One region of the Arthrobacter sp. THG-b23 genome, then DNA from elsewhere that is predicted to be linked to it. Evidence: predicted binding sites of a transcription regulator. Region 1 holds the regulator's gene; the other holds the start of a gene.
The links. The regulator HrcA, encoded in region 1, represses chaperone genes, less so after heat shock. The targets are predictions, from matches to a motif close to TTNGCACTCGNNNNNNNCGAGTGCNAA.

Region 2: a site for HrcA is predicted at 2,216-2,242, ahead of groL (chaperonin GroEL). Genes of this name have one in related genera too.

Annotation. Positions count from the first base shown of each region.
Region 1 covers NZ_JBNHGM010000006.1:190,794-197,986, forward strand. Annotated here, with positions in the region: gene AC5RVD_RS12610 (PhoH family protein) at 1-445, opposite strand, end outside; gene AC5RVD_RS12615 (GerMN domain-containing protein) at 816-1,727, shown strand; gene AC5RVD_RS12620 (16S rRNA (uracil(1498)-N(3))-methyltransferase) at 1,747-2,574, opposite strand; gene dnaJ (molecular chaperone DnaJ) at 2,577-3,707, opposite strand; gene hrcA (heat-inducible transcriptional repressor HrcA) at 3,782-4,795, opposite strand; gene AC5RVD_RS12635 (DUF3097 family protein) at 4,942-5,784, shown strand; gene AC5RVD_RS12640 (DUF4870 domain-containing protein) at 5,895-6,317, shown strand; gene AC5RVD_RS12645 (DUF4188 domain-containing protein) at 6,331-6,816, opposite strand; gene AC5RVD_RS12650 (TetR/AcrR family transcriptional regulator) at 6,872-7,193, shown strand, end outside.
Region 2 covers NZ_JBNHGM010000003.1:429,994-437,186, forward strand. Annotated here, with positions in the region: gene AC5RVD_RS08805 (DUF4031 domain-containing protein) at 1-328, shown strand, start outside; gene groL (chaperonin GroEL) at 426-2,054, opposite strand; gene AC5RVD_RS08815 (TM2 domain-containing protein) at 2,450-2,968, shown strand; gene AC5RVD_RS08820 (cold-shock protein) at 3,038-3,244, opposite strand; gene AC5RVD_RS08825 (LytR C-terminal domain-containing protein) at 3,502-4,152, opposite strand; gene AC5RVD_RS08830 (DUF3263 domain-containing protein) at 4,214-4,522, opposite strand; gene AC5RVD_RS08835 (uracil-DNA glycosylase) at 4,853-5,608, shown strand; gene AC5RVD_RS08840 (siderophore-interacting protein) at 5,925-6,812, shown strand; gene AC5RVD_RS08845 (threonine/serine exporter family protein) at 6,864-7,193, opposite strand, start outside.

The DNA of each region.
Region 1 (7,193 bases):
TACCCGCCGGGCCGATGCCGAACACCACGGTGTGGTTGTCGATGGCTTCGACGTAGTTCTTCTGGTTCAGGGTCTTCGGCCTGATGTTGCGGCCGCGCGAGGAGAGGATGTTCAGTGTCAGGACCTCGGCCGGCCGCTGCGCCGACTGTTCGCCGAGCATGCGCAGCAGCTGGGCGACCACCTGCGCGGTGATCCTCGTATCCTTCGCCGCCAGGGCGCGGATCTCTTCCACCACGTTGAGCGTTAGCTGCACCGCGTCGGCGGGGCCGGAGATGGAAAGTTCGTTGCCGCGTACATGCAGGTCCACATCGCTGAACTCCGACTCGATGACCCGCAGCACCTCGTCGTGGGCACCGAGTGCCCTGACCATGTGTTCCGACGAATCGAAATGGACGGAACGGCTGCTTGATCCCAGCGGATCGACATCCAGGCGTGATTGGGACATAGTCCGGCCGAGGTGGCCTTTCATCGCTCCTTCGGTGGGCGCTTGCTAGCGGTAAGCCGGAAAGGGTTCCGGTGCTGACGATACAAGTCCATGCTACGGCACGAGCCGCCGCGCAGTCCTCTGCGGGGGCGAAAAACGCCTTGGTATCGATCCGGCATCAATCGTGCATCAGTCCGGTTGAGCGCTGGTTAAAGCAGCCATCAGCCCCCCTACCGTGTGCCAAGCTAGTGGGGCAGGAAGGGCGGCAGCCGCCCGTTCCCGCCCCACCTCCACCCAGTCATTCCGCACGCCAGAAGGGATCGAAAGTATCACCAGCAACCAGCTCCGGCAGCCTGCAGGCTCGGTCCCAACACGCCGCTTCGGTGCGTGGTTGGCCCTGGTCACTGCCTCGTCGCTGGTGCTGCTCGGATGCTCGCCGCAGGCCGCCGGCGGTGGCGGCGGCGGACAGACCTCCATGCCCAATCCCACCGATCCCGCTTCGGCCAGCAGCCCCCTGGTCTCCAGCGTGCCGGTCGAGACCCTGCGCTCCTCGGAGCTCTCCCCCATCTATTGGCTGGGCACCAACGCCGAGAACGTGTTCCTGTACCGCGAGTACCGCCAGGCGGAAAACCTGGGTGACCCCATTACGACGGCGGTGGCCGCGCTGACGCGGCTGCAGCCCCTTGATCCGGACTACTTCAATCCGCTCAGCCCGGCAAGCAAGGTGGGCGCTTCCATCACCAACGGTTCGGTCATCACGCTGGACATCTCCTCGGACGCCTTCAGCCGCCGCGTGGACGCCGGCATCGCCGAACGTGCCGTGCAGCAACTGGTCTACACCGCCACGGCCGCGGCGGCGAACGCCGGGCTGAGCACGTCGGACAATCCCCTGGAAGTGGTCATCCTCGTGGACGGGCACCACGGGTATAAAGCCTTCGGCCATGTGCCGCTGGGCCAGCCCATGGCCCGGAACAGCAGCCTGGCGGCCCCGGTGTGGATCATCGATCCGACCGAAGGTGCCACCTCCGCCGGACGCGTGGAGGTGTTCGGCCGCGGTGTCGCGTTCGAATCGGAGCTGAGCTGGCAGATCTACCGCATTGCCAACTCCGCGGACACATCCGAAGGCGAGCTGGTCAAGGACGGCACGGCCCGCGTTGATGCAGACGCCGGCCAGATCGGCGAGTTCAGGTTCAGCCAAAAGCTGGATCCGGGCACCTACCGGCTGTACGTGTTCCAAAAGGACCAGGGCGGACCGATCGAAGAACGGCAGAATGTGGACAGCAAGGTCTTCACCATCACCTAGGGCAGTTCTGCCCGCCCGGTCAGCGCCACCGGCCCAGCAGCTCGCTGAGCAAGGTCAAGGCGGCGGGTCCGGCCGTGGAGGAACGCAGGACGTGCGGACCCAGCCGAACGGCCACCGCCCCGGCGTCGAGCATCGCGTCCACTTCGGCCCGGCTCATCCCGCCTTCCGGACCCACAATCATCAGCACGCGCGTAGCGCCGCCGGTACGCCCTTCGGGTGAGGCACCGCCGTCGTCGTTTCCGCCGCGCTCCCCGGGGGATGGGCCCGCACGCAACCCGGCGCCGTCCAGGGCGTCGGCCACGCTGCCCTCGGCGTCCTCATGCAGCAGCAGCGACAGCCGGCTGTTCCGGATCAGGGCACAGAGTCCGGCCCGTTCCACCAGCGGCTCCACTTCCGGAACACGCGCACGCCGCGACTGCTTGGCGGCCGCCCGGACCGCCAGCTGCCATTTCGCCGCGCCCTTGGCCGCCTTGTCCGCCTTCCAGCGCACGATGCTGCGTTCGGCCTGCCACGGCACCACGGCATCGACGCCCAGTTCGGTGGCTGCCTCGATGGCAAGTTCGTCGCGGTTTCCCTTGGCAAGGGCCTGCACCAGCACCAACTCCGGGTCGGGCCTGGGCTCGTGCAGGACGTGCAGCGCCCGGACGGTGAGCTGGCCGGAGGTGCCGGCGACAGCCTCGCCGACCAGCCGGCGGCCCCGCCCGTCGGCGAGATCGACCGCTTCGCCGGGTTCAATCCGCTTGACCGTGACGGCATGCCGGGCCTCGTCGCCGCCGAGGGTGAAGCTGTCGCCCGGGGCGACGGCGTCGAGCTCGCCGGGAGCGGTGAAGAACAGGTGGCTGGTCACGCCTAAAGGTTACCGAGCCGGTCCCGCAGGCGGGCGAAGACGCCCGTGCCGGAGGACGCCAGCTTGCCCTCGGTGTATTCCTCGCCGCGGGCCCGGGCCAGCCGGCGCAGCAGGTCCTCCTGCTCCGCATCCAGCTTGCTGGGGGTCTCCACATGCACGTGCACCTGCAGGTCGCCGCGACCGTAGCCGCGCAGGTGGGTCACGCCCAGGCCGCGCAGGGTGAGAGTCTCGCCCGCCTGCGTGCCGGGCTTGATGCTGATTTCCTGTTCACCGTCGAAGGTGTCCAGGGTGAGGTCGGTGCCCAGCGCGGCAGCGGTCATCGGCACCGAGAGAGTGACGTGCAGGTCGTCGCCCTCGCGGAGGAAATTCTTGTCCGGATTCACCCGGATTTCCACATACAGGTCACCCTGCGGTCCGCCCGCCGGTCCGGCTTCGCCCTGTCCTGCCAGCTGGATCCGCGTCCCGGTCCCGACACCCGCCGGGAGCTTGATGGTCAGCGAACGGCGGCTGCGGATGCGGCCCTCGCCGTTGCACTCGTTGCAGGGGTCGGGAATGATCGTGCCGAAGCCCTGGCAGCTGCCGCACGCGGCGGTGGTCATGACCTGGCCGAGGATGGACCGCACCGCACGCTGGACCTGGCCGGAGCCGCCACAGATGTCGCATGTGCGCGGGCTGGTACCGGGGCGACAGCAGCTGCCGTCGCAGGTGGGGCAGACGACCGCGGTGTCCACCTCGATCTTCTTGTTGACCCCGAAGACCGCGTCCTTGAGGTCGATCCGCACGTTGATCAGGGCGTCCTGGCCCCGGCGGGTCCGGGAGGCCGGGCCCGCGCCGCCTGCTCCGGCGCCGCCGAAGAAGCTTTCGAAGATGTCCTGGAAGGCGAAGCCGCCGCCGAAACCGCCGCCAAAGCCGTTGTCGTTGCCGTTCTCGTTGCCGGTGGTGTCGTAGATGCGCCGCTTCTGCGGGTCCGACAGCACCTCGTAGGCGTGGCTGACCTGCTTGAACTGTTCGGCCGCCTCCGGGCCGGGGTTCACGTCCGGGTGCAGTTTGCGGGCCAGCTTGCGGTAGGCCTTCTTGATTTCCTCGGTCGAGGCATCCTGGCTGACACCGAGGGCGTCGTAGTGGTTACTCACCTTAGTAGTACTTCACTTCCTGGGGATCGGTTCACCGGCGACGACGGCCGGTGGGGACACTGCGCGGCGTGTGGCTAGCCGGCGAGGATCCGTGACAAATAACGTGCGACGGCGCGCACTGCGGCCATGGTGGTGGGATAGTCCATCCGGGTGGGGCCGAGGATGCCGACCTTGGCCGTCGCGCCCGGGCCGTACCCGGTGGCCACCACCGAGGTTTCGGCCAGCGAACCGTAGGGGTTTTCGCTGCCGATGCTCACCGACATGCCCCGGGCGTCCTGGTGCAGCTCGGAGAGCAACTGCAGCAGCACCACCTGTTCTTCGAGGGCCTCGAGGATGGGGCCGATGCTCAGCTGGAAGTCGACCGTGGAACGGGCCAGGTTGGCCGTGCCGGCCATCAGGATCCGCTCCTCGTTCGTGGCCGCGGCGAGCTGTGCAAGCTGCGATGCCAGGGCCTCGGCCGTGCCCGCGGGCGCGGCCTCCGCCGGCACCGGGAAGGTCTTCAGCAGGCCCGGCACTGCCGCCAGCGCTTTTCCGGACAGAGCGGACAGGAACGCGGCGCGCAGCGTGGCCAGGGCATCCTCGGTAACGTCCGCGGGCAGCGCGGCGACATGCTGTTCCACCTTGCCGTTGTCTGCGATCAGCACCACTAAAACCCTGCGCGGACCCAGCAAGATGAACTCGATGTGCCGCACCCTGGCGGCACCCAGCTGCGGATACTGGATCACGGCCACCTGGTTGGTCAGCTGGGACAGCAAACGCACGGTGCGTTCCATGACATCGTCGAGGTCGTCGGCGCCGTCCAGCAGTTTCTGGATGGCGCGGCGCTCGGGGGCAGAGAGCGGCTTGACGTCCGAAATCCGGTCCACGAACAGGCGGTAGCCCTTGTCCGTGGGAATCCGGCCGGCACTGGTATGCGGGGCAACGATCAACCCGTCTTCTTCCAGCGCCGCCATGTCGTTGCGGATGGTGGCTGACGACACGCCCAGGCTGTGCCGGTCGACCAGTGCCTTGGAGCCCACCGGCTCGCGCGAGTGCACATAGTCTTCGACAATGGCGCGGAGCACTTCCAGCCTCCGGACCTCGCTCACTGCACTCCTCCTGTCTCCAACTCGTCTGCGGACAGACTGTTAGCACTCAACACGTCCAAGTGCTAAGTCTAATACGTCGCCGCCGTTGTTAGCATTGTCGGGCGGCCGTGCCGTGAGGACGACAACCAGCAGAGGACTTAAAGCTTATGAGCAGCTACGGCTGGGGCCCCCAGGATCTGACCGCCCCCAAGGTCCGGGCACTGCGCGAAATCGGCGCCGAACCGGGCCTGGTGCTGGAGGACGCACAGAGCGGCTGGGTCGGCGCCGTGGTTCGGGTGGAGAAGTCCGGGGGTGTGCATCTGGTTTCGCTGGAAGACCGGCGGGGCAAGGTCCGCTCGTTCCCGCTGGGCTTCGGCTTCCTGTTCGAGGGCGAGCCGGTGAAGGTGGTGCCGGCGGCGCCCGCCGCGAAGGCTCCCGTCCGGCAACGGACGGCATCCGGTTCGGTCAAGGTCGAGGGACAGCGGGCCAGGGTGGCGCGGGCCAGCCGGATCTGGGTCGAAGGCAAGCATGACGCGGAGCTCGTCGAAAAGGTCTGGGGAGACGACCTCCGGGTGGAGGGGATCGTGGTGGAACCCCTTCACGGCGTGGACGATTTGGCGGCGGCAGTGGCGGACTTCTCCCCCGGGCCGCAGCGCAGGCTCGGCATCCTGGTGGACCACCTGGTCCCCAATTCCAAGGAGTGGCGGATTGCCGAGGCCGCCATGGCCGTGCCCGCCGCCTCGGGCAACGTACTGATTGTGGGCCACCCCTATGTCGATGTGTGGCAGGCCATCAAACCCTCCGTCATCGGACGGGCCCAGTGGCCGGTGGTGCCGCGCGGCACCGATTGGAAGACCGGTATCCTCGCCGGTCTCGGCTGGCCGCACCGGACGCAGATCGACATCGCCGACGGCTGGAAGAGGCTGCTGGGCAGCGTCAACACCTACGCCGATCTGGAGCCCAGCCTGCTGGGCCGGGTGGAAGAAGTCATCGATTTCCTGACGGTTTGAGCCGGTTGGGGCCGGCGCCGGCGCCCGCGGAATGCACCGGATAGCGGGGTGGAACGGCTAGGCTAGGAACAGAAGTGAGCCATCAGCAGATTTTTCCGAAGGTAGGTCCAGTGTCCGATAACTCTGCTCGTAAGCAGCAGCCGGAGCGCAAGTCCGCTCCGCGCCAGCAGTACCAGAGCGCGTCGGCGTCCGCCTTGCCCCTGACCCCTTCGGAGGACCGGCAATGGGCCACCATGGCGCACTTCGGCGGCATTCTGGGCTGCTTCCCGTCCCTGGCGATCTACCTGATCTTCAAGGACCGGGGACCGTTTACCGCCCAGGAGTCCAAAGAGGCCCTGAACTTCACCGTGCCGCCCACCGTGGTGGCCATCATTGCGAACCTGCTGATCGTCATTCCGGCGGTCAGCGGACTCTTCGCCGTCATCGCGGCCGCCATCTGGGTCTTCCTGACGGTCAATTCCGTCATTGCCGGCGTCAAGTGCAACCGCGGCGTTCCGTACCGGTACGCCTACAACCTGCGCCTGTTCGGGTAGCGGCACCGCCCTCCTACCCTGCCTGCCGCGACAACCGCTGGCGCGCGGTGTTCATCCCCGCCGCGATCGGCACGTGGCCGGTCGCGGCTGCCAAACCGAAGCGCGGCATGTCGCTGTATACACTCTCGCGGCCTCCCGGCACCGTCTCGTAGGTTTCGTGCCACACGCCGACGTCCCCGCTGCCGGCCGATTCCCGCATGAAACGGCGCCAGGGTTCCAGGTGCGGCGCCGCGCGGTCGGACGCGAACCGCTGCAAATGTTCCGGGCTCTTCCAGTAGCTGACCAGGATCGTGGTGCGCCCGAGCCACTGGTGGTAGCCGAGCAGGCCGGCGTCCGGCGCCGCTGCCAGGTGCGCCAGCATCGCAGGCATCGCCGACGCGGTGCGTGCCACCTTGCCGACCTTCCACCATCGGTTGGCGCGCATCCCGATGAGGAAGACGGTGACCCGTTCGCTGCCCGGATCGGCCGTGAACCGTCCTGTGTGTACGTGTTCGAACATGAGCCGATTCCTCTCGTAACGTTGTTATAGAACATTGTTATGGAATACTTGGGGCATGGCAAGACCCATAGTCCACGATGATTCGGTGCGCCGCAAGCTCCTCGACACCGCCGCCACCCTGATAGCCCGCGACGGCGCAGCCGCCGTGTCGCTCCGGGCGATCGCGGCGGCGACCGGGACGTCGACGATGGCGGTGTACTCGCTCTTCGGCGGGAAGGCAGAATTGCTGACCGCCGTCCTCGACGACGGCTTTGCCTCCTTTGCGGCCGCCCAGCAGCGGGCCGCTCCCGGTGGGCTGGAAGCGCTGGGCAGGGCCTACCGGGCGTGGGCCCTGGAGCATCCCGTCCTGTACGGCCTCATGTTCGGCGGTTCATTGG
Region 2 (7,193 bases), on a different contig from region 1:
GGTCCTGCTCACAGCCAGCCACTCGCCCGGCCCGCAGGATGGGTCCGGTGCCCTGCTGTGCGACGCCGATCTGTCCGTCCTCGGCGCAACACCGGCGGAGTACCGCAGCTATGTCCGGGACGTCCGCAAAGACTATGCGCACGTGCCCGACGCCGACTTCGCCGCCGGGCGCACGGCCGTCATCCGCCGTCTCCTGACGCTGGATCCGCTGTACCGGACACCCGCGGCCCGGGAGAAGTGGCTGGAGCGTGCGAGGCAGAACCTCTACGCGGAGCTGGACGCCTGGCGGCACGAGGGGCCGGCCTGGCTCCGCCCGGAGAGGGGTTGAGGCGAGGAGTTAAGGCCGCAAGGCGCGGCTCCCGTGAAGGGAACCGCGCCTCGCTAAACCGTGGCCCGTTGTCGGGCCGAGGTGGTGGCGGGGAAGCTTAGAAGCCGCCCATGCCGCCCATCTCGTCGCCGCCCGGCATGGCCGGAGCGGCCTTCTCCGGCTTGTCGGCTACAACGGCCTCGGTGGTCAGGAACAGGCCGGCGATGGACGCCGCGTTCTGCAGGGCAGAGCGGGTGACCTTGACCGGATCGTTCACGCCCGCAGCCAGCAGGTCCTCGTAGACACCGGTGGCAGCGTTCAGGCCGTGGCCGTCGGCCAGCCCGCGCACCTTGTCGGCCACGACGCCCGGCTCCAGGCCGGCGTTGAGGGCGATCTGCTTCAGCGGAGCGTCGATGGCAACCTTGACGATGTTGGCGCCGGTTGCTTCGTCGCCTTCGAGGTTGAGGTTGGCGAACGCCTTGGCGCCGGCCTGGATCAGGGCCACGCCGCCACCGGCGACGATGCCTTCCTCAACGGCAGCCTTCGCGTTGCGGACAGCGTCCTCGATGCGGTGCTTGCGTTCCTTGAGCTCGACCTCGGTTGCGGCACCGGCCTTGATGACTGCAACGCCGCCGGCCAGCTTGGCCAGGCGCTCCTGCAGCTTCTCGCGGTCGTAGTCCGAATCGGAGTTCTCGATCTCGGCGCGGATCTGGTTGACGCGGCCAGCGATGGCGTCGGCTTCGCCGGCACCTTCGACGATGGTGGTCTCGTCCTTGGTGACAACCACCTTGCGGGCCTGACCCAGCAGGTCCAGGGTGGCGTTCTCCAGCTTGAGGCCGACCTCTTCGGCGATGACCTGGCCGCCGGTCAGGATGGCGATGTCGGCCAGCATGGCCTTGCGGCGGTCGCCGAAGCCCGGAGCCTTAACGGCAACGGACTTGAAGGTGCCGCGCATCTTGTTCACGATCAGGGTGGCCAGGGCCTCGGCCTCGACGTCCTCGGCGATGATCAGCAGCGGCTTGCCGGACTGCATGACCTTCTCCAGGATGCCAACCAGGTCCTTCACGTTGGAGATCTTGGAGTTGACGATCAGGATGTACGGATCCTCAAGGACCGTCTCCTGGCGCTCGGCGTCGGTGACGAAGTACGCGGACAGGTAGCCCTTGTCGAAGCGCATGCCTTCGGTGAGTTCCAGCTCCAGGCCGAAGGTGTTGGACTCCTCGACCGTGACGACGCCTTCCTTGCCCACCTTGTCCAGGGCCTCGGCGATCAGCTCGCCGATCTGCGGATCTCCGGCGGAGATGGACGCGGTGGCGGCGATCTGTTCCTTGGTCTCGATTTCCTTGGCGGAAGCGATGAGCTCGGCGGTGACGGCGTCAACGGCCTTCTCGATGCCGCGCTTCAGGCTCAGCGGGTCGGCGCCGGCAGCAACGTTGCGCAGGCCTTCCTTGACCAGGGCCTGGGCCAGGACGGTCGCGGTGGTGGTACCGTCACCGGCGACGTCGTCGGTCTTCTTGGCGACTTCCTTGACCAGCTCGGCGCCGATCTTCTCGTACGGGTCGTCCAGCTCGATCTCCTTGGCGATGGACACACCATCGTTGGTGATCGTGGGGGCGCCCCACTTCTTCTCGAGCACGACGTTGCGGCCACGCGGGCCGAGGGTCACCTTCACGGCGTCAGCGAGGATGTTCAGTCCGCGCTCGAGGCCGCGGCGGGCCTCTTCGTCAAATGCAATGATCTTTGCCATAGCGGCTTACGTCCCTTCTGGACAATAGACACTGGACGCAGCTTTTCACGGCTGCTGGCCACCTGCGGTGCCCGCGACGGACGGCTCACGACGACGGCGGTTTCTGTACGCCGCGCCGCTCACCTCACCGAGGTGGCGGGTTTCACTCCCTACGGGCTTTCTTAGCAGTCAGCCCGCGAGAGTGCTAACTCAATAATTAGCACTCGCAGGTGTCGAGTGCAAGCTGTTGGCGGCTGCCGGCCGGACCGCTTCGCGGATCGCGATTCCCCTGAGCGCCCCCGGTCCAACAATCAGGGTGGACCCCCATGGAAACGGCCGGCACGTCCCGCGTAGATTGGCAGGTAAGACAGCGCAAGCAAACTATCGGCCCCGCACCGGGCAAAGGTCGGAGAACCATGTCTGAATCACCGGACGAAAAGAACACCAGCAACCCCACCGAACCCCTGGCACCGGGCCCGAACCCGACGAGGCCGCTCGGCGGTCAGCGGCCGTACGGCGCATCCGGCCCGCAGCCTTCCGGGCAGCCCGGTTACGGGGTTCCGGGGCAGCAGCAGCCCGCTCCCGGGCAGCAGCCCTTCGGCCAGCAACCCTACGGCGCCCCGGGACAGCAATACTCGCAGCCGGGCCAGCCGGGGCAGCCCTACGGCCAGCAGCAGTATTACGGGGCTCCCCAGGGCTACTACTACCCCGAGCAGAAGTCGCGGCTGATCGGCGGCCTGCTGGGCATCCTGCTGGGCGGCCTGGGCGTGCACCGGTTCTACCTGGGCCACGTCGCCATCGGCGTGGTGCAGATTGTGGTCACCTTCCTGACGTTTGGCTTCGGCGCCGTCTGGGGCTTCGTCGAGGGCATCATGATCCTGGTCGGGGCGGAACCGTTCAAGCGCGATGCCCGCGGAGTCCCGCTGAAGGAGTAGGCCCCATCGGCGCGACGAACCGGCGGCGGAGGCACCCCAGCCTCCGCCGTCGTCGTCGTTGCGGGTCTGCTACGGCGCGACCCGGACCTCTTCTGCCTGCGGGCCCTTCTGGCCCTGGCCGATCTGGAACTCTACGCGCTGCCCCTCATCCAGGGAACGGTAACCATCCATTTGAATAGCGGACCAGTGGACAAAAACATCGGAATTTTCTTCGTCCACGGTGATAAAGCCGTAGCCCTTTTCCGCGTTGAACCATTTGACGGTTCCCAGCGCCATAGCGTTCTCCATACTCAGTAGTTCCAGCCTGCCGCCTACGGTTCGGCGGCAGAGTGGTTTTACCCTAAACCAAGCAGGGGCAGAAAAGTGAGCTGTGGCACACTTAAGTTATTGAGGCGTAACCGAATACCGCACGGGCGGACGCTTCCCATGGGTACTGCGGGTCCAGCGCCAAGGCCTCTTGGCGGCCCGTGCCCAGCGCCTGCGTTTATAGGTAGCGGGGTCCGAACGCCTGCGTTTATTGGTAGCCGGGACGTTTATTGGTAGCCGGGACCGAGCGCCACGGTGACGTACTGCGAGACGTTGCCGTTTGCCTGCAAAGCACTGATGCCCAGCAATTCACCGAGGGCCCGCGCGTTGGCTTCCTGGCCCGGGTTGTAGAAGATCACCGAGCCGGCCAGCGGTGCGCCGCCCCAGTTGTCCACGACCGCGATCGACCAACCGTCCGCCTGCACCCTCTGCGATACGGTTCCGGCCAGTCCGGTCACACCGGTGCCGTTGAGGATCATCACCGGGTCCTGCTTGTTGACGGCGGCGGCCTCTTCCGTGGGTTCCTCGGTTGCTTCCTCGGTGGGCTCATCCGTGGGCTCGCTGGTCGCCTCTTTGGTGGCCGTCGGGGTGGCTGTTTCCGTTGGTTCCGGGGTTTTGGTTTGCTGTGCCGTCGCCGACGGTGAAGCAGCGGCAGTTGCGGTGCTGGTCTGCGCGGCGACCGGAGTCGGAGATCCCCCGCCCCCCAGCAGCGGGAGCACGAAGAACGACAAGGCCCCCACCGCCAGTGCAAGTACCGCTGCCAGGACGATCAGGCCCAGGCCGTTGGACTTCGGCGTCGCCATGCGGGCGCGGTGCACACCGTGGCGGTCTGAAGTTTCAGGGACCTGGTCGAACTCATCCCGGGGGTACTTGGTCATCGCGTACAGTGCATCCTTGGTGGTGGAGAAACGGAAACCGGCCTACCAGGCCGTCCCGGATCTAGGCGTCGGTGCCCAGCCTGCGAGCAGTGCGCGCGCGCTGGCGGGACGTACGTAGTCTACGCAATCTCTTCACCAGCATCGGATCGTGCGCCAGCGCATCCTCGGTGTCGATCAGCGCATTCAGGATCTGGTAGTAGTGCGTGGCGGACATGTCGAACAGTTCGCGGATGGCCTGTTCCTTGGCTCCGGCATACTTCCACCACTGCCGCTCCAGGGCCAGCATCCGCTGGTCGCGTTCGCTCAGGGGGCTGGCGTCGTCAACCTCTGCCTCGATGGAAAAGGCACTGGCCTCGGCCGAACCTGCCACAACACACCTGCGCTTCCTAGTACTTGCTGACAGCAATCAATACCGTCCCCATGATAAGTGCGAATCACAGGCATGTCATTCACCCCGCCCGGCCGGGTCCGGACTGGCCGCTGGCCGGCAGTGCCCGCAGTGCCTCACTGGCCGCTGTCGGCAGTGCCCGCCGTGGCCTGCTTGCCGCTGGCGGCAGCGCCCGATGGTCCGTCGGCGTCAGTGCCCGCGGTGACTGACTAGCACTGCCGGCAGTACCCGCCGTGGCCTGGTTGCCCGCTGGCGGCAGTGCCCGCGGTGCCCGATTGCCTGCCGGCGGGTGGTTTCCGCAAAGATAGAACGGTGAACTACGACGACGGTGCCCTCTTCCCGCTGCCTGCCCAGCCGCCCGCGGCGGACTTTGGCGCACCGTATCCGTTCGCCTCCCCCCGGGAACTCTCCGCGGTAATCCATCCCGAGTGGGCCGAGGTGCTCGCACCGGCCGAACCGCTGCTCTGGGATTTGGCCTCCTATCTGGACGGCGAGCGCGCCGCCGGAAAGACTTTGCTGCCTGCCCCGGCCAACGTGTTGCGGGCGTTCCAGCGGCCGCTGTCCAAGGTCAAGGTGCTGATCGTCGGCCAGGACCCCTATCCCACGCCAGGACACTCGATCGGACTGGCCTTCGCCGTCGAACGGCACGTGCGGCCCCTGCCGCGCAGCTTGGCCAATATCTACCGCGAACTGCAGATGGATTTGGGTATCCGGCCGCCGCAACACGGAGACCTGAGCGCCTGGAGCGACCAGGGCGTGTTGTTGCTCAACCGCGCGCTGACTGTGGAGGCCGGCAAGGCCGGCTCCCACCGCAACAAGGGGTGGGAGCAAATCACCGAACTCGCGGTCCGGGCGCTGGCCCAGCGCGGCGGACCGCTGGTGGCCCTGCTCTGGGGCCGCGAAGCCCAGCAACTGGCTCCGGTTTTGGAGCAGGTGCCGCGGATCGAGACCGTGCACCCCAGCCCCCTGTCGGCCTCCCGCGGGTTTTTCGGGTCGCGGCCGTTCAGCCGGGTTAACGAACTGCTGGCCGCCCAGGGCGCAGACCCCGTGCACTGGGAACTGCGCTAGCCGCTGCTGGGCAACGTGGGCTTCCGACTGGCCGGCGCCGGGACGTTTTGTCCATGTTTTGCGCGCGGGTCCGGCGTCGCCGCAGGTCAAGGGCTCAACGGTTTCCAAGACATGGACAGTTACGGCCAAACGTGGACAACTGGAACCGTGCGCGACCGCTGAGGCCAAGCGGTTCGCGGTGCGGCGCCGCGCGTTCCTGGGCGGCCCGTGTTCCTGGGCGCCGCGTGTGACCTTCCCCATCCGCAAATTGGGATTACCGTACCGGTGGATTAGGTTGTCCTAAGTAGCAGTTTCCCTTCGTCAGGAGTAATGCAGGATGCAGACACAACCGGCAGCAGCCCCCGCCCGTGCGGGCCGGAGCGCTCGGCCGCCGAGGGTGCAGACCAACCTCCAGGTGACGCGCACCGAGTGGATTTCGAAGCACATGGTCCGGGTGTACGCCGGCGGTGACGGGTTCGATTCCTTCGCCGAAAGGTTTGCGGCCAAGGACGCCACGGACCAGTACATCAAGGTCATCTTTTTGGACCCGTCGTTGGACCTGGAGCTCCCGGTCAACGTCGCGGAGCTGAAGGAAACGCTTCCGGCCGACAAGCTGCCCGTCACCCGCACCTACACCGTGCGGCGGGTGGACCGCGACACGCGCGAAGTCGTCGTCGACTTTGTGGTCCACGGCGACGAAGGCCTCGCCGGACCCTGGGCCGCCCGGGCCCAGCCCGGCGACTGGATGATGTTCAACGGGCCCGGCGGCGCGTACCGGCCCGATCCCGACGCCGACTGGTACCTTTTGGCCGGCGATGATGCGGCGCTGCCGGCAGTCGCTGCCGCCATGGAGGCCCTGGCCCCGGACGCCCGCGGCCACGCCTTCCTGGAAGTGGATTCCGAGGCGGACGTGCAGGAACTGGACGCTCCGGCCAACGTGGCAATCCATTGGCTGTTCCGGCGCGGCCAAACGCCCGGGACCGCAACCCTGCTGCGCGACGCCATAGCCGGCCTGGACTGGCCCGCCGGCCGGGTGGATGCGTTCGTCCACGGCGAGCGCGGCGAGGTGAAGTCCCTGCGCGATGTCCTGTTCAAGGACCATGCCTTGTCCCGGGACCAGGTCTCCATATCGGGCTATTGGGCCTACGGCCGGGCCGAAGATGCCTTCCAGGCGGAGAAGCGCACGGAGGCGGGCCAGATCTTCCCGGAGAACTACCAGGCCTGATCCGGCCAGGCGATCGCCCGGCCTCTCCGGCAGCCGGCGGTTCCGGCGTCCTTAGCGGCGCCGGGCCCGCCGGTTTTCGTTCGAGCCCAGCCCCTTGGTGAACGGCCGGGCCAGGTTGTCGCCGAGCACAGTACCGCCGGCGATCGCCAGAATCACCGTCAGCGCACTGAACAGCCCCAGGATGCCGTTGAACGGGGCCTCGGTGTTGACGGTCAGCTCGAAGATGGACCGGAACACGGACAGGCCAGGCAGCAGGAACAGCACCGCCGGGACCGCCACCACCAGCTGCGGCGAGCCCATCCGCAGGCCCACAATGCGCCCGAGGAACCCGATCACCACGGCTCCGACGGCCGGGCCGATCCGGTCCCCGATCCCCGCCCA